One region of the Pseudoalteromonas sp. TAP-3C genome, then DNA from elsewhere that is predicted to be linked to it. Evidence: predicted binding sites of a transcription regulator. Region 1 holds the regulator's gene; each other region holds the start of a gene.
What was found. Region 1 encodes sigma-54, which starts transcription at its own class of promoters, with help from an activator protein. Its sites were predicted from a motif close to GTTGGCACGNNNNTNGNNT; they were not measured.
Positions count from the first base shown of each region.

Region 2: AC6H44_RS03560 (flagellar basal body rod protein FlgF) is a predicted target of sigma-54. The motif match lies at 1,825-1,843, and genes of this name have one in related genera.
Region 3: flgB (flagellar basal body rod protein FlgB) is a predicted target of sigma-54. The motif match lies at 6,008-6,026, and genes of this name have one in related genera.
Region 4: fliS (flagellar export chaperone FliS) is a predicted target of sigma-54. The motif match lies at 5,555-5,573, and genes of this name have one in related genera.

Region 1 covers NZ_CM187618.1:283,073-290,997, reverse strand. Annotated here, with positions in the region: gene kdsC (3-deoxy-manno-octulosonate-8-phosphatase KdsC) at 1-465, shown strand, start outside; gene lptC (LPS export ABC transporter periplasmic protein LptC) at 462-1,016, shown strand; gene lptA (lipopolysaccharide transport periplasmic protein LptA) at 1,006-1,545, shown strand; gene lptB (LPS export ABC transporter ATP-binding protein) at 1,542-2,267, shown strand; gene AC6H44_RS01320 (RNA polymerase factor sigma-54) at 2,336-3,832, shown strand; gene hpf (ribosome hibernation promoting factor) at 3,858-4,145, shown strand; gene ptsN (PTS IIA-like nitrogen regulatory protein PtsN) at 4,150-4,602, shown strand; gene rapZ (RNase adapter RapZ) at 4,621-5,463, shown strand; gene AC6H44_RS01300 (HPr family phosphocarrier protein) at 5,488-5,760, shown strand; gene mgtE (magnesium transporter) at 5,897-7,255, shown strand; gene AC6H44_RS01290 (YgiQ family radical SAM protein) at 7,355-7,925, opposite strand, start outside.
Region 2 covers NZ_CM187618.1:768,186-776,110, forward strand. Annotated here, with positions in the region: gene ltrA (group II intron reverse transcriptase/maturase) at 429-1,703, shown strand; gene AC6H44_RS03560 (flagellar basal body rod protein FlgF) at 1,879-2,622, shown strand; gene flgG (flagellar basal-body rod protein FlgG) at 2,644-3,432, shown strand; gene flgH (flagellar basal body L-ring protein FlgH) at 3,447-4,130, shown strand; gene AC6H44_RS03575 (flagellar basal body P-ring protein FlgI) at 4,143-5,237, shown strand; gene flgJ (flagellar assembly peptidoglycan hydrolase FlgJ) at 5,479-6,474, shown strand; gene flgK (flagellar hook-associated protein FlgK) at 6,476-7,925, shown strand, end outside.
Region 3 covers NZ_CM187618.1:758,853-766,777, forward strand. Annotated here, with positions in the region: partial or broken gene AC6H44_RS03495 (LysR substrate-binding domain-containing protein) at 1-677, shown strand, start outside; gene AC6H44_RS03500 (flagellar assembly protein T N-terminal domain-containing protein) at 685-1,872, opposite strand; gene AC6H44_RS03505 (LPP20 family lipoprotein) at 2,013-2,471, shown strand; gene flgN (flagellar export chaperone FlgN) at 2,484-2,915, opposite strand; gene flgM (flagellar biosynthesis anti-sigma factor FlgM) at 2,908-3,228, opposite strand; gene flgA (flagellar basal body P-ring formation chaperone FlgA) at 3,305-4,012, opposite strand; gene AC6H44_RS03525 (chemotaxis protein CheV) at 4,151-5,083, shown strand; gene AC6H44_RS03530 (CheR family methyltransferase) at 5,104-5,934, shown strand; gene flgB (flagellar basal body rod protein FlgB) at 6,060-6,470, shown strand; gene flgC (flagellar basal body rod protein FlgC) at 6,473-6,904, shown strand; gene AC6H44_RS03545 (flagellar hook assembly protein FlgD) at 6,918-7,595, shown strand; gene flgE (flagellar hook protein FlgE) at 7,652-7,925, shown strand, end outside.
Region 4 covers NZ_CM187618.1:790,471-798,395, forward strand. Annotated here, with positions in the region: gene AC6H44_RS03655 (aminotransferase class III-fold pyridoxal phosphate-dependent enzyme) at 1-950, opposite strand, end outside; gene AC6H44_RS03660 (cytidylyltransferase domain-containing protein) at 943-1,707, opposite strand; gene AC6H44_RS03665 (aldo/keto reductase) at 1,730-2,590, opposite strand; gene pseC (UDP-4-amino-4,6-dideoxy-N-acetyl-beta-L-altrosamine transaminase) at 2,587-3,738, opposite strand; gene pseB (UDP-N-acetylglucosamine 4,6-dehydratase (inverting)) at 3,752-4,753, opposite strand; gene AC6H44_RS03680 (hypothetical protein) at 4,798-5,121, opposite strand; gene fliS (flagellar export chaperone FliS) at 5,121-5,516, opposite strand; gene AC6H44_RS03690 (sigma-54 dependent transcriptional regulator) at 5,883-7,319, shown strand; gene AC6H44_RS03695 (DNA-3-methyladenine glycosylase I) at 7,436-7,925, opposite strand, start outside.

The sequences.
Region 1 (7,925 bases):
GGTGTGTTTTCTGATGGCCGTATTTACCTTGGCAACCAAGGGGAAGAGCTTAAAGCATTTAACACTAAAGATGGCTTTGGCATTAAAGCGCTTATTACTAGTGGGTTTGAAGTGGCGGTGATCACCGGTCGCCATTCACAAATAGTTCAGCAACGTATGAGTAGCCTAACTGTACAACATATATACCAAGGCCAAGAAGATAAACTTATAGCTTATCAACAACTAAAACAAAAATTAGCACTAAGCGATGAGCAAATTGCCTACATAGGTGATGATGGCCCTGATATGCCAGTAATGGAAAAAGTTGGGTTTGCAGTGGCCGTTAACGACGCCCACCCACTTATTAAGCGTTTATCACATTATATCACTCAGCAGCCGGGTGGTTTTGGTGCAGTAAGAGAGTTAACAGACCTACTTATGCTTGAAAACAACAAACCGCTTACCAGCCAAGGAAGCAGTTCATGAATGTAGCGCGCATTATACTGAGCGTTTTATTCATAAGCTGTATGGTTTGGCTCTGGTATCCTTACTTTATTCAAGTCGATATTATTACAAATGAGCAAACACAAGTTATTGCCAAGCCCGATTATACCGCCATTGAACTAAAACAAACGGCTTATAATAATCAAGGTAAAATAAGCCATAAAGTGACAGCGATAAAAATGGAGTTATACCAGCAACTCGGTTTTACTTTTTTTGAGCAACCTATATTTACCTTGTACAACGAGCGGCAAACTTGGCGTATTAATGCCGATGAAGCCACCCTCTATGACGATAAACTGCTGATTTTAGAAGGCAATGTAAAAGCTCAGAATTTAATAGATAACGCCATGATTGACTCTATCACTGCCGACAGCATCAATGTAGATATAAAACTGCTAACCATGCAGTCACAGCAGAGCGTTGTTATTACAGGACCTAATTTAAAAATCACGGGGAAAGGCCTTGAGGCCGATTTAAAAACCGAAGTGATTAAACTTATTAACCATACGCGAACCCTATATTATGACCAATAAACTACTTAAAATTTTAATTGTTCCTTCACTATTGATTGCTTTTCATAGCAATTCAGCCGACACGACTGCAGAGCCTGCCGCTAATCAAATCTCAATTAGTGCAGACAGGCAAGAAGGTCAGTTAAAAGAAAACGTTGGCATTTTTGAGAAAAATGTTGAAATTATACATGGCAATCGCCGTATCACCGCTGATCGCTTAGAAGTACATAAACGTGATGACTTAGGCGAAAACAAACAACTTTTAATTGCCACGGGCAGCCCTGCCTATTTTGAAGAAAAACAAGCGAATGGCAACATCATGAGCGCCAGCGCTAATGAAGTTCGTTACGATGTATCGCAGCGCTTTTTAACCTTAATAGGCGATGCCAGCATAGCTCAAGCAGGACAAAAAATAACGGCAAAAAGCATCACTTACGATATAAAGCAGCAGTTGATTAGCGCTGAAAAAGACGAGGATTCAACAGACCGTGTACATACTATTTTAGTGCCACTTGAAAGCAAAAAAGTAGGTGATAAAGGCCAACCATGAGCATATTAAAAGCAGAGCTATTAGCAAAAAGCTATAAAGGCCGTGAAGTGGTTAAAAACGTAGGGTTAGAGGTTGAAGCTGGCAGTATTGTGGGCTTATTAGGCCCTAATGGTGCAGGTAAAACCACCACTTTTTATATGATTGTCGGCCTTGTACCGAGCGACAAAGGTAAAATATCAATTGATGACAAAGACATTACGTTATTACCAATGCACAGCCGAGCGCGTTTAGGGATTGGTTATTTACCACAAGAGTCATCAATTTTTAGAAAGCTGACAGTTTATCAAAACTTAATGGCTATTTTAGAAACACGTAAAGAACTAAACAAGCAACAGCGCGAAGAGAGCTTAAATAATTTACTCGATGAATTTAGTATTCAGCATATTCGCGAAAGCCAAGGTATGGCTTTATCGGGTGGTGAGCGTCGACGCGTTGAAATTGCCCGCGCTTTAGCTGCAAACCCTAAATTTATTTTATTAGACGAACCCTTTGCTGGGGTCGATCCTATTTCTGTACTAGATATCAAAAAAATTATAGAACATCTTAAAAATAGGGGGATCGGGGTACTAATCACTGACCACAACGTCCGTGAAACACTTGATGTTTGTGAAAAGGCCTACATAGTTTCTCATGGGGAGTTAATTGCATCTGGCACACCCGAGTACGTATTAAACGATAAAACAGTACGCGATGTTTATTTGGGCGAGCAGTTCAGGCTGTAATAGTGTGTTATTCCACTAAGCATCTGCTAAGATTAATTATACTAATTTATAAGGATTGTTAGAGATAAATGAGGCAATCATTACAGCTGCGCATGGGCCAGCAACTTACAATGACCCCACAATTGCAACAAGCCATTCGCTTATTGCAGCTCAGTACATTGGATCTCCAGCAAGAAATACAAGAGACGCTCGACAGCAACCCTTTGCTTGAAGTAGAAGAACAAGACTATAGCGAAGATACGGCAGGTAAAAACGAACAAAAAGCGGATAACGATGATTTAACGCTAAGTGCTTCAGCTGACGATAAACCGAGCGAGTTTGAGCAAGATAGCGGCGAAGCCATGAGTAAAGACACCATTAGCGATGATATGGCAATGGATGTGACATGGGATGAATATATGAGCGCAGCGCCAGCGGCTTCATCTGGGCCTATGCCTGAAGACGAATCTATTTATCAAGGCTCCTCGACAGAAACACTGCACGAATATTTAATGTGGCAACTTCAACTTACGCCATTTAGCCCAACCGATGAGGCTATAGCGATTGCCATTGTTGAAGCGGTAGACGATTCAGGTATTTTAACCCTTAGCTGTGAAGAAATATTAGAGAGCTTTAATCAAGAAAGCAGCGATGAAGAAGTTGAACTGGATGAAATAGAAGCCGTGTTAAAACGCATTCAGCTGTTTGACCCTGTAGGTATTGCTGCGCGTAGTTTACAAGAATGTTTGTGTATTCAGCTAAATCAGTTTGACAAAAACACGCCTTTTTTAAATGAAACAAAAATGATTTTAACCAGTCATATTGATCTATTGGCAGCACGTGATTATCGCACGTTAATGAAAAAAACAAAGCTCAAAGAAGATGAGCTTAAAGAGATCATGAGGCTAATTCATACGCTCAACCCGAGACCGGCAGACACTATTGTTAGAGAAGAGTCTGAGTATGTTATCCCTGATGTATCGGTTAAAAAAATTAAAGGGCGTTGGGTGGTTGAGTTAAATCCAGATAGCATGCCTAAGATCAGAGTAAACAGCCAATATGCGGCTATGTCGCGTACGGTTAAATCAAGTGGTGATAGCCAGTTTATTCGCTCGCACTTACAAGAAGCAAAATGGTTTATAAAAAGCTTAGAAAGTAGAAACGACACGCTACTTAAAGTGACTAACTGCATTGTTCAACAACAACAGGCTTTTTTTGAGCATGGTCCTGAGGCAATGAAGCCTATGGTACTTAATGATGTTGCTGAAATGGTAGAAATGCATGAGTCGACCATATCGCGAGTAACCACACAAAAATATATGCACACACCACGCGGTATTTTTGAACTTAAATATTTTTTCTCAAGCCATGTAAGCACAGAAAATGGCGGAGAATGTTCGTCTACAGCAATACGCGCATTAATTAAAAAGTTAATCGCTGCAGAAAACTCAGCCAAACCATTGAGTGATAGTAAGATTGCAGATATATTGGCTGAGCAAGGAATTAAAGTAGCGAGGAGAACCATTGCAAAATATCGCGAATCTCTCGCTATTCCCCCGTCGAATCAACGCAAAAGCTTGATTTAAGGCGTACAACAAAGAGGAAATGTTTATGCAACTTAACTTAACTGGTCGTCATGTAGATATTACCGACTCGCTCAGAGACTATGTAAGCAGTAAATTTGCTAAGCTACAAAGGCACACTGACCACATAACCAATGTGCATGTTATTCTCGATGTAGAAAAACTAAACCAAAAAGCTGAAGCAACCGTTCATGTTAGTGGTGCTGAAATTTTTGCCTCTACCGAGCACCAAGATATGTATGCCGCTATAGACTCGCTGATTGACAAGCTAGATCGTCAAGTAATTAAACACAAAGAGAAACTTGCTCGACACTAACACTATGAAACTAAGCTCACTTATCTGTCAGGACTGCAGTAAAGCTGCGGTCCTTTTTAATAGTAAAAAAAGAATTTTAGAATTTATCAGTGAATTGGCCCACAATAAACTGCCCTATCTAACACAACAAGATATTCTTAATGCATTAACTGCTAGAGAAAAATTAGGCAGTACAGGGATAGGTAAAGGCATTGCAATTCCTCATGGGCGTATGAGTGGAGTACAAGAGCCACTAGCCTTGGTTTTAGTAAACGAAACGGCCATTAACTTTGATGCGATAGATAACCGACCTGTGGATATTTTTGTCGCTCTCATTGTGCCAGACGGTGATAATCAACAGCATTTAAAAACGTTAGCGACTATTGCTGATAAGCTCAGCAACAAGGCGTTTTGCAAGCAGTTACGCAGTGCAAAATCCGATAATGAGTTGTATCAGATAATTGTAAGTGAATCGTAGTAACAATAAAGGTGATAAATGGAGTTAATAATTATAAGCGGTCGCTCAGGTTCTGGTAAATCTGTTGCGCTGCGCGTGGTTGAAGACTTAGGTTATTATTGCGTAGACAATATTCCTTTAAACTTATTGCCAGCATTAGTGCGTAGTGTTTCAGACAGCTACAATAAAATTGCTGTGAGTGTAGATGTGCGTAATCTCCCTAAAGAGCAGCAGCAATTTAATGAAATTATTGAATATTTACCTGGTTTCACTAAACCCACGGTCTTTTATTTAGACAGTGACGATAAAACATTAATAAAACGGTTTTCAGAAACAAGGCGTCTTCATCCTCTATCTATCGATTCATTGCCACTTGATTTAGCTATAAAAAAAGAAAAACAATTGCTCGATGTATTACTCAATCACGCCAACTACATCATTGATACCACAGATTTAAGTGTGCATCAGCTTGCTGAATCGATTCGTGAAAAAATACTCGGAAAAAAAGATAAACAACTCATTATTACTTTTGAATCATTTGGCTTTAAACATGGCATCCCCAAAGAAGCAGACTACGTATTTGATGCTCGTTTTTTACCAAACCCACATTGGGAACCCGAACTTAAACCGCTTACAGGGCTTGATCAACCAGTAAAAGACTACCTAGCCAGTCACAGCATAGTGCAAAAGTTTACTTGGCAAATTCAAACCTTTGTGCAAACTTGGCTGCCTCATTTGGAGCGAAATAATCGCAGCTATTTAACGATTGCTATAGGCTGTACTGGGGGTCAACATCGCTCTGTTTATTTAGCGCAAACTATCGGTGAGAGCTTCGCTACGAGCCACCCTAACGTAAAAATTCGCCACCGAGAACAAGAATAAAATTCACTCAAACGAGAATAAGTAATGCACTTAGAAAATACATTTTTAATAAAAAACAAACTAGGCTTACATGCTAGAGCTGCAACTGTTCTCGCTCAACTTTCTGTGCAGTTTGATGCCACTATCACCTTATTTCAAGATGATAAACAAGCCGCTGGTGACAGTGTACTTGCACTTATGTTGCTCGAAAGCAGCCAAGGAAAAGAAGTGAAGGTGGTGTGTGAAGGCCCTGATGCAGAGCCTGCACTTAATGCAATAGGTGAACTGATAAACCAAAAATTTAATGAGCAAGAATAAAACGACTCATTGTTAAATAACCCTAAGCAAGCGTTAATACTGGTTGAGGTAATTTAGTAATATAAAGTAAAATAAGTAAAAAATTGCATATTACTTATGCCCATCATTGTGTAATAACATTTAATTAAGGACGCCAATGCCTGAAGCTTTAGAACAAGATATTCCACTACAACAGCTAAAGCAGGTGACTAAGTCACTCAATAGTGGTCAATTTGTTCAAGTTAGGCGCATGTTAGCAAAAACGGCACCTTGTGATACCGCCCTTCTTTTAGAATCATCTCCGCATAAAATTAGACGCATGCTCTGGCAATTAGTCGATCCTGATGTACAAGGTGATGTGCTTGAAGAGCTTTCTGAAGATGTACGTTTGGGTATTATTGCGCAAATGGCACCTGAACACATTGCCGCAGCAACAGAAGACATGGGCCATGATGATTTAGGGGAAGTACTGCGCAGCTTGCCTGACAATGTTTACAAAAATGTTGTTAGCGCTATGGATATTCAAGATAGAGAACGCGCAACGCAGGCTTTATCGTATCAAGAGCGCTCTGCTGGCGCATTGATGAATACCGATACCGTTACTATTCGCCCAGATGTAACTCTGGATGTTGTACTGCGTTATATTCGCTTACGCGGTGAGCTACCAGAGGGCACGGATGACTTATACGTTGTTGATAAACATAACTGCTTTTTAGGCGCCCTATCGCTGAGCACTTTATTAACTAATCCTCCTGAAAAAATTGTTCAGGATTTAATGGATGAAGACTGTGAGTCTATTCCCATTTCAATGGACGAAAGCGAAGTAGCACAATTGTTTGAGCGCCATAACTGGATATCGGCACCGGTTGTTGATGACAATGCACTTTTACTAGGGCGTATTACCATTGATGATATCGTCGATGTTATTCGTGAAGATGCAGAGCATAGCCTACTTGGTTTAGTCGGTTTAGATGATGAAGAAGATACCTTTGCACCGGTGTTAAAAAGTTCAAAAAAACGCTCTGTATGGCTAGGAGTTAACTTACTTACCGCATTAGCAGCAGCCTTTGTAGCTAGCTTTTTTGAAGGCACACTGGCTATTTTACCGATACTTGCGGTGCTCAATGGTATTGTGCCATCTATGGGCGGGGTAGCGGGTAGTCAATCTCTGACACTAGTGATACGTGGTATGGCTGTGGGCCATATTAATCAAACTAACCAACGTTTTTTAATGCTCAAAGAGCTCGCCATTGGCGCATTAAATGGCGTGTTATGGTCTTTGCTTATCGCAAGTGTTATAGCAATATGGCAATGGGATTTAATGCTTGGCGCGGTACTTGCCTTTGCAATGTTTATGAACTTAGTGGTTGCCGGTGTCGCTGGTGCATGTATTCCTATTTTACTTAAAAAAATGAACATAGACCCCGCATTGGCCGGCAGTGTAGTACTAACAACCGTGACTGATATTGTGGGTATATTTGCCTTTTTAGGCACCGCCACATGGTTGTTAGTTTAATGGCTTAATATACGTTTATATAGCAAAACACCGCGTGAATACGCGGTGTTTTACTTTATACTATTTTTTTAACCTGATGGTTATAATCCAAAGTTCAAGTTATTTAGCGCGTTGGCGATTACCACCCACCTTAGGTTTAGTGTTTGCCTTTTTAAACTGGCTAAACCCCGTATGGCGAGTAAGCGCAGGACGACCACTCTTATTGCCTTTACTGCCTTTAGTTTGCTTTTCATCTCGGCCTTCTTCTGGCACTAAACAATTAGGGCCTTTACCAATGAGTTTGGCTTTGCCCATACTGCGAAGCGCCTCACGGATCATGGGCCAACCTGCAGGATCATGATAACGTAAAATAGCTTTATGCAAACGACGTTGACGCGCCCCTTTGGGTACTGCAACTTGCTCAGTATTATTTTTAATATTACGTAACGAGTTCATCTCAGTGTGATAAATGGTGGTCGCATTAGCCATCGGTGATGGGTAAAAGTTTTGCACCTGATCAAGCTTAAAATCATTCGATTTTAGCCACAACGCCATATTAACCATGTCTTCATCTTTAGTCCCTGGGTGAGCAGAAATAAAGTAAGGAATTAAATACTGCTTTTTACCCGCTTCTTTAGAGTACTTATCAAATAAGGCTTTAAATTCATCATAGGCACCCATACCCGGCTTC
Region 2 (7,925 bases), 490 kb from region 1:
TAAACTCAAGGGGAAACCCAAGGTTTAACGTCGGTGTGAGGTGGCAGATGAACCCGTAGTAGTGAGTAAGGCTAGGCCGATGAAAGCCAGTAATGGTGTGGAGGGCAAAACCAAGCCGACTATCAGCAGCGTGTCTGATAGGGTCAATTTAAATCAAAAGTTTTAATTGATTGCGAAGGGGGGAAGTATTCTTTAAGAGTATGAAAATCAGGAATATCGACGTATAGGCTCACATGTATTTCGACGGAAATAGGCAAGAGATGACGGCTAAGCAGGAATGTGGACGCTGAGAATTAAAGGCCGAGCACGGGAGTAATGATTGACCACTTAGGCAGATTGCCACTGGGCTAGCACACCTAATGTCATCATGAAGGACACCACTATACATCAATGTGAAACGACAGACATACCGCAAGCAAAGGCAATTGATGACAGTTTACTACAGCTTGTATGGGCAATTATTAGATATTAATAACCTGTACAAGGGATTCAAAAAAGTGAAAGCAGCAAAAGGAGCCGCCGGAATAGATGGGCAGTCCATAGCCGCGTTCGCCTTGAATTTAGAAGAAAACTTGAAACAACTGCAACGAGAACTGCAAAGCAAGCAGTATCGCGCGCAGCCGGTCAAACGGATAGAAATACCGAAAGACGATGGCGGCGTGAGATTGCTGGGCATTCCAACAGTTCGCGATCGCATAGTACAACAAGCGCTATTGAACATTCTCCAACCGATCTTCGACATCGACTTTCACCCATCAAGTTATGGGTACAGGCCGAAACGAAGCTGCCATGATGCCATCAGCAAAGCCACGGTATTTATTCGTAAATATCAGCGTGAGTGGGTGGTTGATATGGATCTGTCGAAGTGCTTTGACCTGTTAGATCACGATTTAATTATTAGCAGCGTCAAACGTAAAGTGACAGACGGTAGCATTTTAAAGCTGCTCAATCAGTTTTTAAAAAGTGGGGTAATGATAGGCAATCATTGGGAAGCGAGTGAGGTAGGGAGTCCACAAGGAGGGGTTATCAGTCCATTGTTGGCGAATATCTACCTAGATGCGTTCGATCAAGAAATGAAAAAGCGAAATCACAGAATAGTGAGGTACGCCGACGATATTTTGATCTTATGCTGCACAGAAAAAGCAGCGAAACATGCACTCACTGTAGCAACCCAGATACTGGAGAAAGACTTGAAGTTAACAGTCAACCAAAAGAAAACCCACATAGCGCATAGCAGTGAAGGGGTAAAATTTTTGGGAGTGGAGATAGGGTGTAATTGGACATGGATCCAAGGGTCAAAACTCAAAGGCTTCAAACAAAAAGTTAAACGATTAACAAAACGAAATAGCGGCATGAACTTAGTTGAAATAATAAAAAGACTAAACCCAGTGGTGCGTGGTTTTGTAAATTATTTCAGTATAGCCAATTGTAAACGAGCATTAACTCAGCTTGCGGGGTGGTTAAGACGCCGATTAAGGGCCATTCAGTTAAGGTTGTGGAAAAATCCAGCGAGATTGCATAAACGACTAAAACAATTAGGGAAAAAGCCGCCATTTAAGTTTATAAAAATGAACTCATGGCGAAACTCCCTAAGTCCATTATCGAGTGTAGCAATGCCAAACCAATGGTTTGAAGAGCTAGGTTTATATTCAATGGAAAAAGTAAGTACAGGATGGCTTGCTCAATCGGCGTTTAGTAAATAAGCCGAAGGGATAGAAGAATACAGGAGCCGTATACGAGGTCCGTACGTACGGTTCTGTGAGAGGGATGAGGCAAAAGCCTCACCCTACTCGATGTTTGTTGTTATTTTAGGCCAGAATCTAATCTGGCACTTATATTGCATTTGTTTGTATATAGATTTCTTAATGAGTCGATGTTATGGATAAAATGCTGTACATAGCGGCATCTGGCGCTAAGCAAAGCTTGTTGGGGTTGGGTTTAAAAGCCAATAATTTGGCAAATGCCAATACCACAGGGTTTAAATCTGATTTTGCACAGGCACGCTCAATGCAAGCGTTTGGTGAAGGTTTACCAACGCGTGTGTTTTCAATGCAAGAGCGCCCAGGCACTAACATGCAAGCGGGCGGGATCATAGCGACTGGGCGCGATTTAGATATTGCAATGGGCGATGATGCTTGGCTGAGTGTTCAAGATGATAACGGTAACGAAGCTTATACAAAAGTGGGTACGCTGAACATCACCGCCGAAGGCATGCTGATCACCAGTCATGGTCGTCAAGTTATTGGCGAAGGTGGTCCTATCATTCTACCTGTACCGATTGAAAAAATTGAATTTAGTAAAGACGGCACAATTCAAGTACGTCCTCAAGGTGCACCGGCTAACTTTTTAGAAGAAGTTGACCGATTAAAAGTGGTTGAGGCCAATAATGCCACGCTAGAAAAAGGCAATGATGGCTTATTTAGGCCAAAACCAGGTGAAGTTGCAGAAGTGACTGCCAATGTCCAAGTGTTAAGCGGCTCGCTAGAAATGTCTAATGTAAATCCTGTGCATGAAATGGTTGATATGATCAGCCATCAGCGCCAATTTGAATTACAAGTAAAACTGATGAAAACAGCTGAAGAAATTGACGAACGTCAAGAGCAGCTAATGCGCATCGTTTAACTTTAACGTGAGGGTACTATTATGAATCCAGCATTATGGATAAGTAAAACAGGGCTTGACGCTCAACAAACTGATATATCGGTTATTTCTAATAACCTTGCCAACGCCAGTACGGTGGGTTACAAAAAAAGCCGCGCTGTTTTTGAGGATTTGCTCTATCAGAATATTAACCAGCCTGGTGGGCGCTCATCGCAAGATACTGAAATGCCTTCAGGCTTGATGCTTGGTGCAGGTACAAAAGTGGTAGCGAATCAAAAAAACTTTTCGCAAGGTAATATGCTCACTACTGAAAATTCTTTGGATTGGATGATCTCAGGGCCTGGCTTTTTTGAGGTACTGCAACCCGATGGCAATATTGCCTATTCACGCAACGGCCAGTTTACTACCGATGGAGACGGACGTGTTGTTACCTCAGGGGCTGGTTTTGTGGTTCAGCCTGAAATGATAGTGCCTGATGATGCAAAGTCAATTACAGTCTCTCAAGACGGTGAAGTGTCAGTGCGTGTTCAAGGCCAAGCTGAAAACGTAGTTATTGGTCAAATTGTAATAAGCGACTTTATTAATCCGTCAGGCCTTGAGCCGATAGGGCAAAATTTATATACCGAAACAGCGGTAAGTGGCGCGCCAGTGCAAGGTAATCCAGGGGTTGAAGGATTAGGCTCGATAGTTCAAGGAGCACTTGAAACCTCTAATGTGAATGTAACCGAAGAATTGGTTAATTTAATTGAAACCCAACGCGTTTATGAGATGAACTCAAAGGTGATTTCAGCCGTTGATGAAATGATGAGTTACATCAATCAACAGTTATAGTAAGTGGGGGTTGTATGCGTAATATTATGTTATTTGTTGTAGGGAGCTTGTTGTTAAGCGGTTGTGTATCCACACAAAATAATGAAGTAGTCCAAGACGACCCTTATTATGCGCCTATGTATCCTGAGCCTAATATGGAGCCCATAGTGGCAACGGGTTCGTTATTTAGTACCTTGTCATCCAATGATTTATATGCAGATAAAAAAGCACTACGTACAGGCGATATTATCACGGTAAAATTGCAAGAGTCGACCCAAGCAACAAAAGCGGCTAAAACAGAAACCGACAAAGAAACGGATGCCAGTTTAGACCCTGTTATTGGTTTAGGTGGTTTACCGGTAAACTTTAAAGGTAACAGCTTACAATTTGGTATTAGTAGCGATTCATCATTTAAAGGGGATGCAAAATCAAATCAATCCAATAGTTTAGTGGGTGATATTTCGGTGAATGTGATGCGGGTATTACCCAATGGTAACTTAGTTATTCGTGGCGAAAAATGGTTAACGCTGAATACGGGCGAAGAGTTTATTCGTTTAGAAGGATTAGTGCGCCCACAAGATGTAAATGCCGATAATACCGTACAGTCAAACCGTATTGCTAATGCGCGCATTCAATATTCAGGTAAAGGTCAAACCCAAGAAGCACAAAGTGCTGGGTGGTTAACGCGTTTCTTTAGTAGCTCATTATTTCCCTTTTAGAGGACATTCACTATGAATGGTTTTAAAGTTTTTTGTTTTACTGTGCTACTGGGGTGGCAGTTTACTGCCAGTGCTGAGCGAATTAAAGATGTGTCTATGGTTGAGGGGGTACGCTCGAACCAGTTAGTTGGCTATGGCCTGGTGGTGGGTTTACCTGGTACCGGTGAGCAAAGTCGCTTTACTGAGCAAAGCTTTAAAGGCATGCTAAATAGTTTTGGCATTACGTTACCTGCGAGTTTAAAACCAAAAATTAAGAATGTTGCCGCGGTTGCCGTAAATGCAGAATTACCCGCATTTAGAAAACCAGGACAAACCATTGATATTACCGTTTCATCTATTGGTAGCGCAGGCAGCTTACGTGGCGGGACATTATTACAAACATTTTTAAAGGGGGTTGATGGCAATGTTTACGCCATTGCCCAAGGCAGTCTAATTGTAGGTGGCTTAGGGGCTGAAGGCCTTGATGGCAGTCGCGTGGTTATTAATACCCCAACCGTAGGGCGTATACCTAATGGCGCCACTGTTGAACGTGCAGTAAAAAGCCCGTTTATGCAAAATGATTACATAACCTTTAATTTAAACCGCCCAGACTTTACCACTGCCAAGCGCTTAGAAAAAACCATTAACGATTTAATTGGCCCTAACAGCGCGCAAGCACTTGATGCGGCATCGGTTCGAGTTATTGCACCGCGTGACGCCTCGCAGCGCGTTTCTTATTTATCAACCCTTGAAAATTTAGAGTTTACCCCCGGCGATACTTCAGCAAAAATTATCGTGAACTCGCGTACAGGCACGATTGTTATTGGCAAAAATGTACGGCTACAACCAGCCGCAATTACGCACGGTAGTTTAACAGTGAGTATTGCCGAGCAACAAAATGTTGATCAGCCAAATGCGCTGGCAGAGGGTGAAACGGTAGTTACCAACCAAACCATTATTGATGTAGACAGAGAAAATTCAAAAGCGTTTGTATTTAACCCTGGTGTAACCCTTGACGATTTAGTGCGAGCCATAAACGAAGTAGGCGCTGCTCCTGGTGATTTAATGGCAATTTTAGAAGCACTCAAAGAAGCCGGCGCCATAAACGGTCAGCTTGTCGTAATTTAGCTTTATAAGACCCTATTTAGGGTCTTTAACAGTTAACCTAAAAAAGACGCGGCATAAAGCCGCTGCTACCACAGCAATATAACCCTACACAATAAGTAGCAGCGAGTTTACCTCGCGTCTTTCACTGTACTTGGCTGAATTTCTGCCTAGAACCTAGAACCTAGAACCTAGAACCTTTCACTTCGCTTGGCTCAATTTTTGCAAAGCTTTATACATTATTAATTATTGTGTCAAAAAGCTGATGGAAACAAATCATCTAGATAAACAAAACTTTTTTGATTTAAGCAACCTTAATACGTTGCGTCAGGATGCACTAAAAAGTGGTGATGCATCAACTGATGCTTCTAAAGCGGCTTTAAAAAAAGCGGCGGCACAATTTGAAGCTATTTTTACTCAAATGCTGCTTAAAAGTATGCGTAAAGCCAATGAAGCGTTTGAAGATAAAGAAAGCCCGTTTAATTCCAGTAGTGTTAAGTTTTTTGAAGACATGCACGATCAACAGCTTGCCACAGAGCTTTCATCAAATGGCTCTTTAGGGCTTGCCGATTTAATTGTGCAGCAATTATCGCCTGATGGAAAAAACTTTATGCCGAGTTCTGTGTTGCGCACCACCTCCGATTTTTTTAGTGATCAACGTGCGGGGAGTGCTTTACCTCATCAAGAATATCAAAAGGCCACTAAAAAAGCGTCGTTAGCTGCTTCAACTGAGCAAGCCGAGCAAAACGCATCTCCTGCAGCGTTTGAAAATGCGCAGCAGTTTGTAAGTACAGTGTGGGAGCACGCAAAAACGGCGGCTAAAAAAATTGGTTTAAATCCAGCGGTTATGGTTGCCCAAGCGGCACTAGAAACCGGTTGGGGTAAACACATTATTAATAAAGGCGATGGTAATAGCTCCAATAATTTATTTAATATTAAAGCCGATAACCGTTGGGATGGCGAAAAAGCCAGTAAATTAACACTTGAGTTTGAACAAGGCGCTGCGATTAAAAAACAAGCGAGCTTTAGAGCGTATGATTCGATTAAAGACAGTGTAAATGACTTTGTCGATTTTTTATCGCAAAACCCACGCTATCAAGAAGCACTAAACAACACCGCAAAGCCAGATAAATTTTTAGACTCTTTACAGCAAGCAGGTTATGCGACCGATCCAAATTATGCTGAAAAAATAAAAAGAGTGCTTAATAGTAACGAATTAAAGAATATCGTCTCAGGCGTTATTCGCCAAGGAGTAGAGTAATATGTCGTTTAATTTATTAAACATTGCGGGTTCAGGGATCAGAGCAAACTCTGAGCTTTTGCAAACGACAAGTAAAAACATCGCAAATGTTAATACCGAAGGGTATGTGCGTGAGCGCACTGAATTTACTACTATGATTGATAACCAAGTGGGACGCGGCCAAACATATCGGTTATTAAATGAGTTTGCACAAAAGCAATTAAATCGAGATACCTCAAATAAAAGTTTTTTTGATCAATTTGTTAGCGAAGCAAACCGGGTCGATAAACTTTTTTCTGAAGAGTCCAATAGTTTATCAACCAGTATTAACTCAATGTTTAACAATGTACAAGAAGCGCTAAACCAGCCCTCATCATCAGTGGCTCGCTCGTTAGTAATGAGCGATGCACAAAATTTAATTGATCAAATGGACAGACTGGCAGGCATAGTTTCTGAGCAAAAAGCCGTGGTTAATGAGCAATTAGAAATTTTTTCAGAAGAAGCTAATACACTCATAAAAAGTATTAATACACTTAATCAGCAAATTTCGGGTGTTGATGGCACTAAAAATGAAGCTGATGCCAGCTCTGCTTATAACGAACGAGATAAGGCAATTCGCGACTTATCAAAGTTGATAGATATTGAAACACTCGATGGCCCAAATGGTGAAAAACAAGTGTTTATGGGCACAGGTGAAGCCGTTGTTATGCAAAATGGCTCGTTTAATTTATTTTCGATTAGTGGCGACCCTGATGCCAATTTTAAAGAACTTCGCCTTGATATAGACGGTGGCCAAGCTATACCAGTAGAAATAGACGCAAGTAAACTCAAAGGTAAAATTGGTGGTTTACTGGCGTTTAGAGATGACATTTTAATACCAACACAAAATCAAATAGGCCAAATGGGGATTGCACTTGCCGATTCATTTAATCAGCAAAATCGCCTGGGAATGGATGCTAACGGTGAGTTAGGCAAAGACCTTTTTACTATTCCTTCTGTCAATGGTTATGCTTATCAAGCAAATACTGGTGCGGCTTCAATAACGGCCACCGTTGAGGCGGGTATGGGAAGTGAATTACCTGCGAGCGATTTTGTGATCACTTACACGGGTAACCCTGACGAAGTGAGTATTCAGCCAATTGATAATAAAGGCGAGCCTCTAGGTACGCCTTCTTTGGCAATTATTCCACCCAGTGGCATTATTGACTCGGCAGCAATCACCAGTGGTGAATCATTTGGCTTACAAATAAGTGTTACGGGGGCAGGTAATGCAGGCGACCAATTTCAGGTAAAGCTTAATAGTGGTGCTGCGGGCAACATATCACTCACTACAGGTCGAGGCGAAGATATTGCATTAGCATCCCCGATAAGAACAGCCAATGGCCTTGATAATACGGGGACAGCTAATATTTCACCCGGTGATGTAAATGATGTGACCACAGGTAGCTTTACCACTGCTCCTTTAGGGCTTG
Region 3 (7,925 bases), 480 kb from region 1:
CTCAAATATTAAAAGAGCTTGCTGCTACCTCAAACAACCCGTTACAGGGAAAGCTAAGTATTGGCATTATTCCCACCATAGCCCCTTATTTGTTGCCTACTTTACTTACCTCAATGAAAGCGGCATTTAACCAAAGCCAGTTTTCGTTTATTGAAATGCAAACTTCAACTATTTTAGCTGCGTTAGATAATGGCGAGGTCGATTTTGCTATTTTAGCAGACGTACCCGAACTAAAAAGTTATCACCTTATTAATGTGTACAAAGAAGATTTTTTGGTGGCGGTATCTGCTGATAACGTGTTGGCTAAAAATAAAAAAGTAGCACTGCAAGCGTTACAAAATAGCAATTTATTAATGTTAAGTGATGGGCATTGCTTTAAAGATCAAGCCCAGCAGTTTTGTTTTTCTGCAGGCGTAGATGTATCTAATCAATATCAAGGTAATAGCTTAGAAACGTTACTAGCGCTGGTGGCTATGGATGATGGCGTTACGTTTGTGCCTAAATTAGCTGCAACTCCCCGAGAAGGAATTTATTATTTGCCTATTTTTCCTAACCAACAACGTAACATAGTTGTTGCCTGTAGAAAGCATTACCCGCATTTATCTGGCGTTGAGCAGTTAGCACATTGGTTAAGTGTTCACGCTAATTTAAAAGTGAAGCTAGGGCAATCACTCTAAACTGAAGTTATAGCTCGGCAATTTCGACAATATCATTGATTTGTACACCAGGTAAGGGCTGATCATTAATACTAACGGCAATGGCGCTGTGCTGGTATAACTGCTCAACGCGAACACGGTTTAGTGTAGTAATGGTATGCGCCATCGTATTACCTTGCGCGTCAGTTAAATAGTTGCGATGCGCAATACTGAGCTGTTGGCCTTTTTCTAAACCATGTGCTTTGCCTAAATTAATCACTAGTTTATTATTTTCCATATGCAATATTTTACCTTGAGTAGGTAGACACGCCATGGCGGTTTGCAAATCGTAGCTTAGCGTTTGATTTATTTGGTTAATGCTTTGCCCATAAGATGATTGCCAAAATTGATTACTATTAACATCAACTATTGCGGTCTTTTCAAATGGCCAAACCGTGTCGCTTTGATAGCTGTTACGCCATAAAGGCTCATATGTTGTGCCATCAAATAAGCTAAATTCTATTTGATAATGACGCTGGTAGTGATCGTCTTGCCAAAATGCAAGCTGGCTGTTGAGTTTATCGCTGGTTGATAAGCTGGTTATTTGGCTCAGCAATACATATTGTGCGTTGCTGCGCGATGAAATTTCTTCTAACTGGTTGTTAGAATAGTCATGCTGTTGATTAAAGTAGGTATCGACTTTTATCGCTTTATTAAAATAGGCAACGGGTATTGCGCTCATTCTTGATTTTTGCAATTCGGTATAAATGTTTTTGCTCACGGCTTTGTTAATGTCAAATATTTGACCCATTCTGGCCTGTTCGCGATTTGTTAATTGGCTTTGCGTTACGGCTATAAACTTATTAAAGTTGCTTTGTGGGCACTGCTCGGTTGATGCAAAAATATCTAGGCGTAGGGTAATGGCAAATTCATCATTACTGCGGTTTTCACTAACAAGTTCTATTTTTTGAATTTCACCTTGGCTACTTATTTTTAGCTGATCTTGGGTTAATACGCCGTCTACAAGGGTTTGTACCGAACTGACTCTGGCGCCAGAAAAAACTAATGCTTGTGTTATTGCATCTTTTATTGCTGCCGCTTTTGCGCTTGGAATGTCACTATTTTGAATAACAGCATGGCCTGTTGACTCATACCACTGAGCTTGAATAGAAGAAGAAAACGTTAAAACAGCAGTGGTGCTTAATCCTGCCAATACTGCTTTTAAAAACGACTTCATACTGTTACTCCAATTAAACGTTAGCGTTAGTCAACTTCAGCAAGTAATGTACCACTATTGTTTAGTATCTATTTAAAAGTGCGACCACTGGCATTAAACATGCATAACTGAAATTAATTAGTTTTTATAGGCCCAGTATGATGCGAGTAATACCAGTAATGATCACCTTAGGCTGCTTAACGTTAAGCGGATGTAGTTCTGTGTTTGATAAGCACGTTGAATATAAATATGTTGAGCCAAACAATTACCCGGTATTAAAAGCGGTAGGTTATGCGCCCATTAGTTTGCAGTTGGGAAGTAGTGATACGCAAAAACAGCTCATGGCAATTAAAGCTTCAAAGCTTGAAGCTTATCGTGAATTAACAGAGCAAGTGTATGGGCAAAAAATTACCGCAGGAACGACCATTGCAGGTTCAGTTGCAAAAGATGATTACTTACAAAGCAAAGTGCAGGGGATTATTAAAGGCGCGCAAATTATAAAAACATATGCCGTTAACGATATGTACATTACAGAGCTTGAACTTAATATGAAACGCGTACACGACTTATACATAGGTGAAATAAAACCGCGTGAAGTTAAAAAGATAACCTATTATTAATTGTCTGTATTTTTATGCTTTTAAGTTGCGTACTATTTTATTGTCGGTACTGACCACACTCCCAGCTTGGTCGTAGGTCATTGACGAAGTAGCGCCAATTAAAATACCTTTTAACTGTTTCACACTTAGCTGTGCTTGGTGTGCTGCGTGAGAGTTTACTTCGTTTTGTTTTTGACACTGCTTGAGTTTATCGCGGATCAACTCAATTAAGTCAGCGTTTTCATCTGTTTGCTCATCGTTATTGGTTATCAACTTACCAAGCTCTTTATCAAGCGTACTTAAATTGGTTAAAAAAGACATTTTTTGTTGGGCAATTTCTTTTAAACCGTCACCTCTGCGTGAAGCAATAGCAGTAAGCTCTTGATCAAGTAAGTCACTGAGTATTGTCAAACACTCAATTTGCTCATTTAGTTTAATGGAGATTAAACTATTGTGATCAGCCATAAACATTAAACTCGAAGTCGGCTAAGTTTTTAGCAAGTTTTTCACTGTCAATTTGATACTTGCCTTCGGTAATCGCTTTTTTAAGTTCTGCAACCTTGTTGCTGTCAAAACCTGAAGATTGCTCTGCTTTTTCTTGCAGTGATTTTAATTGCTTTGCCTGCGGCGTTAAGCTCACAGAATCGCTAGCAGCTTTTGCTGCAGGTGATTGTGCCGCCTGTGTATTAGCATTATCTTTATTTAAATCAACTTTTTGCTGTTGAGTGTTAGTTAAAACACTTGGCTGTTGATTCGATTTGTTTACTTGACCGACCATGATAAAAAACCTATATGTTACCCAACGTATGCCATTATATCGGCATTGATTAGAGATACTTTAGCATAAATTTACATTAAATATTTATCTGTACAGACTCTACACCATCTACACGCGCATTTAAAACTTTACCTGTTTTTTTGTTTTCTACCCTTACTTGTTCGCCTAAAGTACCATCTTCTAACGCAATCCCCGTGGTTTTTACTCTTAACCCTTTAATATTAGCGTTAATTGTCACTGAGTCACCTTTGCAGACCATGCAAATTTGATTTAACAGTACAGGCATTCCTTCACGAATATTACGTTTACTTCTACTACCTATAAGCACTTTAGGATTATCAAGGTATTGCGCTCGAATAAAATGCGCAGGACGCATGTCTACACTCAAATGGGATGGAGTAATTACTTCACCTCGTGCTAGATTAGTAGAGGCAACAACAACCGGTGCCGATTCTGTGATCCTAACATGAACATATTGTGCCCAAGTATCTGTATCGTTACATTTTATTTGAATGGTAACTTGGCGATTAAAAGGAGGCTCACTCGGCGTTGAGAGTGCTGGTTTAGAATTGCATTGACGATCAGAAATACGGTTATCTAGCGGTAATGCGCTAAACTGTATATTGTTATCACCTGTGGTGGTTGCTTTTTGAGCAACATAAGATGCAGCCATTTCTTGAAGCAATTCTTTGCTAAATACTTGAGCCTTCAATGGCAAAGTAAAGCAGAGGCTGGCAAGAAAATAAAAAACACTGTATCTTCTGATTTTTTTTAACAAACTCATAATGTTTCGACTATGCTTATGGTTGCAAACAGGGTATAAATATTTAGCGTCAGAATATAGACGCCCCCGTTGTGTTATGACGCTTTATGAATTGAAAGCAATTATCATTCCTTATATTTGTTTTCTTAGGAGATTTAAATGGCTGGTATTTTAGACTCAGTAAATCAACGCACTCAGCTAGTTGGGCAAAACCGCTTAGAATTACTATTATTTAAGCTTAACGGGCGTCAGCGCTTTGGTATTAATGTGTTTAAGGTCAGAGAAGTTCTTCAATGCCCGCCATTAACCAGCATGCCAAAATCAAATCCCCACATACGGGGAGTTGCTCACATCCGCGGGCAAACAATTTCAGTTATTGATCTATCTTTGGCGGTAGGTGGTCGCCCTATAAAAAGCATAGAAGACGGTTTTATTGTCATTGCAGAGTATAACCGGACAGTACAGGGTTTTTTAGTCGGCGGGGTTGAGCGCATTGTTAATATGAATTGGGAAAAAATAATGCCTCCGCCATCGGGAGCAGGGCGTTATTCTTATTTAACCGCCGTAACTGAAATTGAAAACGAGTTAGTTGAAATACTTGATGTAGAAAAAATATTAAACGAAATCTGCCCAGTTAACACCACTGTCAGTGATGATGTTGCGGCGCAGGGTACTATACAAAAAGATTTAGGTGAAAGAATAGTCTTCATAGCAGATGATTCAGCCGTTGCACGAAATCAGGTTAAACGAGCATTAGAGCCACTAGGTGTTACCACAGAGCTTGCTAAAAATGGTAAAGAAGCCTTAATAAGATTAAGAGAAATAGCAGAACACGATTGCGTTAACGATATTACAGAGCGCGTTGGGCTACTTATCTCTGACGTAGAAATGCCAGAAATGGATGGCTATACGCTCACAGCAGAGATTAGAGCTGATCCCAAACTTGCGCCTCTGCATGTTATTCTACATACTTCATTGAGCGGTGTTTTCAATCAAGCAATGATTGAAAAAGTAGGCGCTGATGATTTTATAGCAAAGTTTAACCCAGATGAACTTGCTACAGCCGTTAATAAATGGGTACATTGTGATTAATAAGCATAGGTGTTATTGATTTGACTAATAAAGATTTACAGCAAAACGAATACGACCAGTTTCGCTTATTTTTAGAACAACAATGCGGTATTGTTTTAGGTGAGAATAAGCAATATTTGGTTAAAAGTCGTTTGGCTCCGTTAATGTCGCGATTTAATGTAGGTTCATTATCAGAGCTGGTTAGCAAAACGCTTGGTGTGCACGAAAGACAATTACGTGCAGCCGTTGTCGATGCTATGACAACCAATGAAACATTATGGTTTAGAGATCAATATCCATTTGAGCTACTCAAAACTAAATTATTTCCTGAGTTTAAAACATTAAATAGACCGCTAAAAATATGGTCTGCTGCGAGTTCATCAGGACAAGAGCCTTACTCAATAGCTATGTCGGTTGCAGAATTTCAGGCAAGTAGCCCAGGTGTTCTAAAAATGGGGGCTCAAATCATTGGCACCGACATATCAAATACCATGCTCGATATGTGTAAAAATGCAGAATATGACGCATTAGCGCTTGCTCGTGGTCTGTCGGCTGAGCGCCGTAAAAAGTTTTTTAAAGACAGTGGCAATGGGATGGCACAAGTTGTTGACTCATTAAAAAAACAAGTCAGTTTTAGGCATTTAAATTTGCTTGATTCGTACTCTTTGATGGGTAAATTCGATATTATATTTTGCCGAAATGTTTTAATTTATTTTGCACCAGAAGTTAAAGCTAAAATCATTGCGCAATTCTCTCAAGCATTGAACCCGAAAGGGTATTTGTTTTTAGGTGCTTCAGAGTCTATGTCGGGTTTAAGTACTGATTTTGATATGGTGCGCTGTAACCCCGGTATTATTTACCAAAAGAAATAAATCCGCTTTACGACTCCTTCCTTAAACGGCACTTAATGTGCCGTTTTTGTTTAATATCCATGTTATCTTCATTGCTGGCTTATTTATTGCTTTATTAAAACCAAGTCAATTTTTTGGAGGTAGTTATGGCTATCAGTTTTGATAAAGCATTAGGTGTGCATCCGCATGCGATGTTGATCCGTTCGCAAAGAGCAGAAATGCTCGCTACTAATATCGCAAATGCTGATACGCCCGGCTATAAAGCAAAAGATATCGATTTTGCCTCAGCGTTAAAAACGGCAAAGTCAAACCAACTAAGCGGCAATACTATGGTAAGAACTAATGAAAAACACATTGCCGGTGGCACCCGAAGTGTAGGTGGTAATGAATTATTTCGTACGCCAAATCAAGCGGATACGGGTGATGGTAACTCAGTTGATATACAGGTGGAACGGAACTTGTATACACAGAATGCTATGGAGTATCAGGCCAGTGTTCAATTTCTTAATGGTAAATTTAAAGGCCTGAAAAAAGCCCTCGGTAGTCAAGGAGCCTAATTATGAGTTTATATAATGTGTTTGATATTGCAGGTTCTGGTATGAGCGCACAAAATGTGCGATTAAATACTACGGCAAGTAATATCTCTAATGCCAATACGATTAGTTCTTCACAAAACGAAACGTACCGAGCGCGTCACCCTGTTTTTGCGGCCGAGCTTACCAAAGCGTCTGCTTCGGCAAGTAATCCACAGGGCTCTGCCGTTGGTGTAAAAGTGTTAGGCGTGGTTGAGAGTAATAAACCACTACAAATTGAATATAACCCCAATCACCCAAGTGCGGACGAGAATGGCTATATTTATAAACCCAACGTGAATGTTGTTGAAGAGATGGCAAATATGATTTCTGCTTCTCGTTCTTATCAAACAAATGTTCAAGTTGCTGATGCAGCTAAACAAATGTTAAGTAAAACACTGCTGCTAGGTCAGCGGTAACAGAGGGTAGCTCATGAGTAACGATATTAACACCTCATCATCCTATATGGATGCTATACGTTGGCAAGAAAAGCAAGTGCCAACTAAAAAAGAGAATGATGCGTTAACCCAAGAAGATTTTTTTTCGTTGTTAACACAGCAATTGTCGTATCAAGACCCAAGTAAACCTGCTGATAACGACCAAATGATTGCGCAAATGACCAGCTTTACTATGGCTGAGGGTATATCCAACCTTAATTCACGCTTTGAATCTTTAGCAGCGTCAATGACATCAAATTCTGCACTGCAAGCATCCACGTTAGTAGGCAAGCAAGCGTTACTGGAATCGAATACGCTTGAGTTGAATGAATCTGGTGAATCGCGAGGCTCGATTGTTGCTGAAAAGGAAGTTGATAGTTTAATGCTTCGTATTGAAGATGCATCAGGTCAGTTGGTTAAAACCATTGATTTAGGCACACAACCTGCGGGTGCTATTCGCTTTGCATGGGATGGTACTAATGAAGCGGGAGAGCGCCTACCACCGGGCGAATACAAAGTAAAAGCAGAAGGCAGTACTAATGGGGAATTTTCAAGCCTCCCTATTGCGACCTTCAAAAATATTGAGAGTGTTAATATTAATGGCTCAAGCGGCATTATTATTAATACAAAAGAAGGTGCGGTTAGGCTGACGGATGTCGCAGAAATCGCGTAGTAAATTTTATATATCATTTAGCCAGTAGGCTAAATACTTTAGGTTAGAGGTTAATTATGAGCTTCAATATTGCATTAACAGGCCTTGCCGCCGCACAAAAAGACTTAGATGTTACCGCCAATAACATTGCTAACGTAAATACCACGGGTTTTAAAGAGTCACGTGCTGAATTTGCCGATGTGTATGCATCATCAGTATTCAGTGCCGGTAAAACTAAAAGTGGTGATGGTGTACAAACCACTATGGTTGCCCAGCAGTTTCATCAAGGTTCACTGCAGTTTACGAATAACTCATTGGATTTAGCAATTACCGGTGATGGCTATTTTGCTA
Region 4 (7,925 bases), 510 kb from region 1:
TTTTCACCTAAACCATGAATATGCTGAAGTACGTTATGTTGTTGTATTTTTTTTAATGTTGCTTTGCTAGCTGCTAATGACATTGTTTCACCAGCAAATGTGCCTGAGAAAAAAATATCTTCCATTAACGTCATTATTTCTTTTTTACCAACAACAGCTGATATAGGAAAGCCATTTGCCATTCCTTTGCCAAAAGTTGCTAGGTCAGGGGTGACGTTAAATAATCCTTGAGCACCATGCAAGTCAAACCGAAATCCGGTTATAGTTTCATCAAAAATAAGCACAGTACCGTATTTTAGGCAGAGGGCTTTTACACCCTCAAGAAATCCCGGTTTAGGGTAGGTTGTATTCATGGGCTCCATAATTACAGCGGCTAGCTTATCTGGGTATTCAAGAAAAAGTTTTTCTAATGAGCTAAGATCATTATATGTAAAGGCATGAGTAAGTGCTTGCACGCATTTAGGGACGCCTAAATTTCGCGTTGTTGAGCCAATATACCAGTCTTGCCAACCGTGATAGCCGCAAACAGCAACATGCTCTTTATTAGTGTAAGCTCTTGCAAGCCTTATTGCAGCTGATGTTGCATCGCTGCCATTTTTACCAAAGCGTACCATTTCCGCGCAAGGTATAAGCTTTACTAACTCCTCTGCAACTTCTATTTCAAGTTTATGGGAAAGTGAAAAAGTGACGCCAAAGGCGAGTTGATCAGTTACTGCTTGATTTACATCAATATCACAATAGCCTAAAGATACAGATAACAGTGCATTCACAAAATCTATATACTCATTAGTATCAGCATCCCACACTTTAGATCCTAATCCGCGTTCAATAAATAAGGGAGCAGCATTGTGTGGAAATGCAATTTTGCTTTTACTAAAGGTTTGAGAGCCAAGAGGAATTGTTTTTTCTGCCCTTTGAAGCCATTGGCCTGATTTAGCGTAATTATTCATAGCCTTCTTCTTTATCTTTTTGTAATGATTTAACCATTCCCTCATTTCGAAAAATTTGGGCATTTATTAAGCTTAGCTCAGGTTTATGAGTATAAAGTGCCAATATATCGTGGTAAGTGAAATTAGGCTTTTTTTTATATAGGTGCTCATATATTAATGATATTAATGCAAAATCTTCTGGTTCATCAACCGTCCATCTGTAATTAGATAAGTCTTGCTTACTTTTTATATTTTGCAATTTGTATGTATTAGGGTTGCTGGTAATGTAAGGGGTAACATGCTCTAATTCAGACGGTTTTTTTGCAAATTTATACGCATCGTGTAACGCTTTTTTACTCATTATTTCAACATCAAGACCATCAGGGTATGAAGCAATTAAACAATTTGAAGTATAATCGTTGTTGTTTTTTAAATGCGTACTTATGACATCATCTATCAGTCCAGGATCAATCACAGGGCAGTCAGCGGTAATTCTAACAATAGCATCACAAGGATAATTGAGTTCTGCATTAAAGTATCGGCTGAGTACATTGCTCAAACTGCCTCTAAAGCATAATAGATGATTTTTTTTACATAACTCTTCGATAATGTCATCGCTTTTATCGGTACTCGTTATAATAACAAGTTCATCTATTAATTTGGCCTGTTGAACTCGCTTAGCTTGCTGGATGAACATAGGTAGACCAAAAAGATCTTTCAACACTTTATTAGGCAAGCGTGTTGACCCGGTTCTTGTTTGCATAAATGCATTTATCATGTTTATTAATCCTAGCGCTTAATTAACCAATCCATCGCGATGGATTGATCAATGCTAATTCAGTTGAAGCTAAAGAAGTTAATACGTCATCAGAGGGAAGTGTAAGTTCTTTTGCAATACCGTAACTATCTATTAATTGTGTTAGCTGCTCTTGTGAGCAGCAGCCAATAATTGCACTTTCAATATGTGGCGCTTTTTGAGCAATGATTGCTAATGCAAAGGTGAGTCGGCTGCAGTTCAATTCGTTAATAATACGATTGTAACGAGAAAACGCATTACTAAATTGGGAAAAATAGGCGCTTTTTTGAATATGTGGTTCTAAGAGCAGCCCTTGCAAAAATATTGAACGAGCATGAAGTTTTATATTTTTTTCTAGTAGCCTATTGATGATTTTTGGTTGTATAAAGCGTTGATCTAACCAGTTAACAGGTGCTTGAACTAGATCAAAATTAAACTTATCGCTTAGTATTTCAAATTCTTCAGGGGTGTAAACAGAAATACCTATTCGCTTAACGATTCCTTGAGCTTTTAATTGTTCTAGCTGCGAAAAATAATCTTCACCTGCTTCGCCTAAAAGCAAATCACAATTATGAAATAATACTGCGTCTAGTGTTTCACAGTTTAGATTTTTTAAACTGTTTATTACCTGTTCATAAACATTTTTAGATGAGACTTTTGTGATAATAGATAGAGCTTGGCTTAAACCTGAGTTACCAATATTCTTCTCACTGTTTCCGTACGCTGATGCTGTATCAACCACTGTGATCCCAGCTTTTAGTGCCATATTAAGTATTTGTTTAATCTCATCAGCTTTTACCTGTCCGCAGGTGTTACTAATGCCATAATTTAAGCCAAACTGGGCAGTCCCTAAAGCGATTTTCATAGTTGTTCAGTAATTGTGTTTATTATGTGACTTTGCTCTGCACTTGTTAACTCAGGATGCAGTGGTATGGTAAGCGCACAATTATAATAGGCAATTGCATTTGGGAAATCATTTTCTTGAAAACCTAGCTGTTTATAATATGGTTGAATATGAATGGGAATATAATGTAAGTGACTCGTAATACCATGCTCTCTTAAATTACAGATAAGGGATTTGTGGTGCTCAGTTGCATTACCCGTTAATTTTATAATATATAAATGATAACTAGAATAGCTGCTAGGGGATTGTGTAAGATGTGCAAGCGGTAACTCTTTAAATTCATTAGTGTAGCGTTTTGCTATATTGTTACGCTTGGCAACGAACTCATCAAGTCTCGTGAGTTGGCTTAATCCTAACGCGGCTTGTAGTTCAGTCATTCTATAGTTAAAACCTAGTTCAACTTGCTGGTAGTACCAAGGACCGTGACTTGGTTCACTCATTTCATCTACGTTGGATGTAATACCATGACTGCGTAAGCGTTTCATTTTATTATCAAGCACATCGCAATTTGTTACCGCCATGCCGCCCTCAGCAGAGGTGATAATTTTAACTGGATGAAAACTAAATACCGTGATGTCAGAATAATCACAGCAACCAACTGACTTTCCTTTATATTTTGCGCCAATAGCGTGAGAGGCATCTTCAATAATTTTAAACCCATACTCAATTGCTAGTTTGTGTATAGCCTTCATATCACAAGATTGGCCTGCAAGATGCACTGGAATAACAACTTTAGGTAAGCGATTGTTCTTTTTGGCAACAATCAATTTTTTTTCAAGCTCAATAGTAGACATATTGCCCGTTGCTAAATCAATATCAACAAAGTCAATTTGAGCGCCACAATATAAAGCACAATTTGCCGAGGCGACGAATGAGATAGGTGAAGTCCAAACAGTGTCACCCTCACCAACCCCCAGCGCTAAGCAAGCAATATGCAGTGCTGATGTTGCACTATTGGTTGCACACGCATACAACGCGCGACAGTAATCTGCAATAGCGTGTTCAAACTCTGGCACTTTAGGGCCTTGTGTTAACCAGTTTGATTTTAATACATCAACGACTGCAGCGATGTCTTGCTCGGAGATAACTTGTTTGCCGTATGGGATCATAAGGTTTTTACTTCTAAATCATGGCTTCTACATTAAAAGCTTCAATTTCTTTAATCGTCATGTAATGTGGGTTATTTAAAGAGTTGTACTCAAAACCTTGTTGAACTTTTTTACCTTTTTCATTAAGTGCATTAACCGTAAAGTCGTTACTACGACTACTAAATTTAATGCCTGGGGCAATGACGTAGTGGTCATTATATTCATAAGTTTCAAAGCAAAGATCGGCAGGGCACATCACTTCATGTAACTTTTCGCCGGGGCGAATGCCTATAATTTTTATGGGTAACTCAGGTGCCATTGCTTTCGCTAAATCAGCAATACGAATTGATGGTATTTTAGGTACAAAAATTTCACCACCAAGCATGCGTTCAAAGTTAGTTAAAACAAAATCTACACCTTGCTGAAGACTTATCCAAAAACGAGTCATCTCGTCGTGAGTAATAGGGATGTGATCACGGCCTTCATTTATAAATTTTTGAAAAATTGGCACGACTGACCCACGAGAACAAACTACATTGCCATAACGTACAACAGAAAATGTCGTTTTATGTCCACCTGCAATGTTATTTGCTGCTACAAATAGTTTGTCAGAAGCTAATTTAGTCGCACCATATAAATTAATTGGGTTTGCGGCTTTGTCAGTGGAAAGTGCAATTACTTTTTCAACGTCATTATCAAGCGCAGCATTTATAACATTTTCCGCACCATTAATGTTGGTTTTAATACACTCCATTGGGTTGTATTCTGCGGCAGGTACTTGTTTTAGGGCAGCTGCATGAATTACATAGTCAACTCCCCGCATCGCACGGCGTAAGCGATCTTTATCGCGAACATCGCCAATAAAATAGCGCATACAAGGCTGATCGAAATCTTGTTGCATTTCGAATTGTTTTAGCTCATCACGAGAGAAAATAATAATCTTTTTTGGTTTATATCGTTCCAATAAAGTTTTGACGTACTTTTTACCAAACGACCCGGTTCCACCCGTTATTAAAACAACCTTTCCATTAAACATGTGTTTTTCTCCACAGATAACCAGCCTAATATTTTAAAATCTTTTTAGGAGTTAGATTTATACTTATTAACAGCTTTTTTATTTTTTTGATTACCAACTATTTTAACTGCTAATAGTTGCTTTTGAGCTTCTATTTTAGCAGATAGCTGCTTTGTCAGGTTAATTAAAAACGCAAGCTCAGATTCAGAGTAAAAACCTGGGTTATGCTTTAAAGATTCACTCATGTAGCTGTCTAACTGATTGTGAATAGTAAGCGCTTGCTCAATATCCCAATCCTGAGTATCAGCAATTAAACTTACCAGCTCATTACAATATTCGCGCGTCTTACTATCAGCAACTTGTGGGCTAGTGACTTGTTTTAAAACCATTATAACTGCGTTTCTCTTTGATCAAACGGAATGGCTTCCCAGCCTGACTTAATTTCTTTGATTAAAATGATTACTTCATCAATTTTATTGATATCGTTTTCAAGGTTTGCATTAAGTAAGCAGCGCTGGCAATAGTCGTAGAGTGAGTCAAGATTAGCAGAAATTTCGTTGTCGTTTTCAAAATTAAGTACTTGCTGAAGCGCACCAAGTAAAACAATACAATCAGAAATAGCCGTGCCTTTTTTTTCTAACTCTTTTCGTTCAATAAATCCTTTTGCAGCTGAGAGCTTGCCAACAATATTCACAAACACCAGTTTAACCTGTTCGTAAGGCGTCATTTCTTTTACGCTGCTGACTGTTATCTGACGGTATTTATTAATTGATGCATGGGCCATGGGTAATTCCTCAAATTTTAATTACATGTTTTAAACTTAAGCAAGTTTAGTTCCAACATAAGTTTGACTATTACTTATCGGCAAAAACAGTCACACCTTTAAGCAATAATAGCACTTTTTATCGGTTTTCTTTACGCTGCATTACACATCATAAAATGAACAGATATAATCTTATTAATCAGTATAACTGAGTAGGCTTGTTAGATAAATACATGAATTTTTAATGATAAAGTATTTATTTTGTAGCGTGGGTGTCTGTTTTTTGGCGTTAATGTCAAAAAATCGCCGCTATTACTTGCATCCAAGTTTAACTGGCTTACAATTTGATACATAAAATAAATTAGTGAAATAAATGGCTCGCTAAGAATGATCTTAATTTTAGATAATAATAATAATCGCTCTATTGGGCTACATGCATCGCTTACGTTTATTGGTGAGTCGGTACAGATGCAAACAGAAGCAGATTTTGAACAGGCATGTAGCCAGTATCAAAACAAAGAATGTATTGTGGTGCTAGGCGCGTTGCAATCATTAGATCATGAAAGCTTAATTAAACGCTACCCTACATTGCCTTTTTTATTAATTGGCGAAACGCTTAAACCGCTACTAAGCATAGCTAATGTAGTGGGGTTAATTTGCGAGCCATTTTCACATGAAGTAACAACACAGCTATTACATGACTGCCAACAATATCAGCGAATGCTACCCCATGAGCATAAACATAATAAAGAGAAAAGCACTTTTGATGGCTTAGTGGGTGAAACTAAAGCGGTAAAAGACTTACGTTTTTTAATTACTCAGGTTGCAAAAACCGATGCTAATGTGCTTATTTTAGGGGAGTCGGGTACTGGTAAAGAGGTAGTAGCACGCAATGTACATTTATTTTCTAAGCGAAATAAAGGGCCATTTGTACCGGTAAACTGTGGTGCTATTCCGGGTGAGTTACTCGAAAGTGAATTATTTGGCCATGAAAAAGGCGCATTTACTGGCGCCATTTCTGCTCGTAAAGGGCGGTTTGAACTAGCCCAAGGTGGCACGCTATTTTTAGATGAAATAGGGGATATGCCACTGCAAATGCAGGTTAAGTTACTGCGAGTGTTGCAAGAGCGAAGTTATGAGCGAGTTGGTGGAACAAAAGCCATTCAGGCTGATGTGCGAGTGATTGCTGCAACCCATCGTGACCTTGAAAATATGATAGAGAAAGGCTCATTTCGAGAAGACTTGTACTATCGTTTAAATGTTTTCCCGATTGAAAGCCCCTCGCTTACTCAGCGTGCTGATGACATTCCGCTATTATTAAAAGAGTTGATGCGCCGCGTAAATGAGCAAAGCGGCACCACGGCTAAATTTACAGAGCGGGCTATTGATAGTTTAAAAGAGCATTCGTGGCCGGGTAATATTCGTGAGCTGGCTAATCTTGTTGAGCGTATGGTAATTATGTTCCCAGATAAAGTGGTAGATATCCCCGATTTACCCACCAAATATCGCTACATTGAAGTTGAAGCGTATGAGCCACAATACCCAGAAGAGCTCATGGAGCGCGACGCGTTTAACGATATATTTAGCAGTGGGTTTAATGAGAACGAATTAGAACTTGAAAATGAATTTGTTCAAGCGGCGCCCGGCCTGTTACCCGATGATGGTATTGAGCTTAAAGAGTACTTAGCCGAACTTGAAATTAGCTTAATAACCCAAGCATTGGAGCGCTTTGATTATGTTGTTGCCCGTGCCGCTGAGGTGCTAGGGGTAAGGCGCACTACACTGGTTGAAAAGATGAAAAAATATAACCTATCGAGAGATTAAGGTTAAGGGCAGGTGTTAGGTAGTAGGTGTTAGGTTAGAAAAACTAAACACCGCGTCCAATGCAAGCTCGGCACTACACTTGTCAGCGGGCTTACCCCGCGTCTCGTAACCCGCAGCTAGCTTTGCTTTTTAACTTCTTCCTTCCTAAAACAATTATTACTATGATCGTTGACCATACCACAGGCCTGCATATGGGCGTACACTGTGGTTGGGCCTAAAAACTTAAAATCGCGCTTTTTTAAGTCTTTGGCAAAAGCAGTGGATGCCTCGGTAATTGCAGGGTAGTCACTCAGTTTATCTAAATCACTTACTAATGGCTTACCGTCAACAAACTGCCATTGATAGTTACTAAAGCTGCCAAACTCTTGTTGGATCTCAATATCTTGGTTGCTCATTTGTGCGACTTTTTCTACGTCAAAATCCAAAAATGCGCGTCGATAGCCAGCGCGTTTTTTTGTTTGCCCAGCGAAGCTGGCAAACCCGTCAGGTTGAAAGAAATCTGAATCACCCCGACTGAGGGGAAGATAATCCGAATCGTAAGGGCGTTGCTGGCCAACGGCAGGGTCTGAAGGAAGCGATAGGAAGTTAACAGTACACAACGCAAGT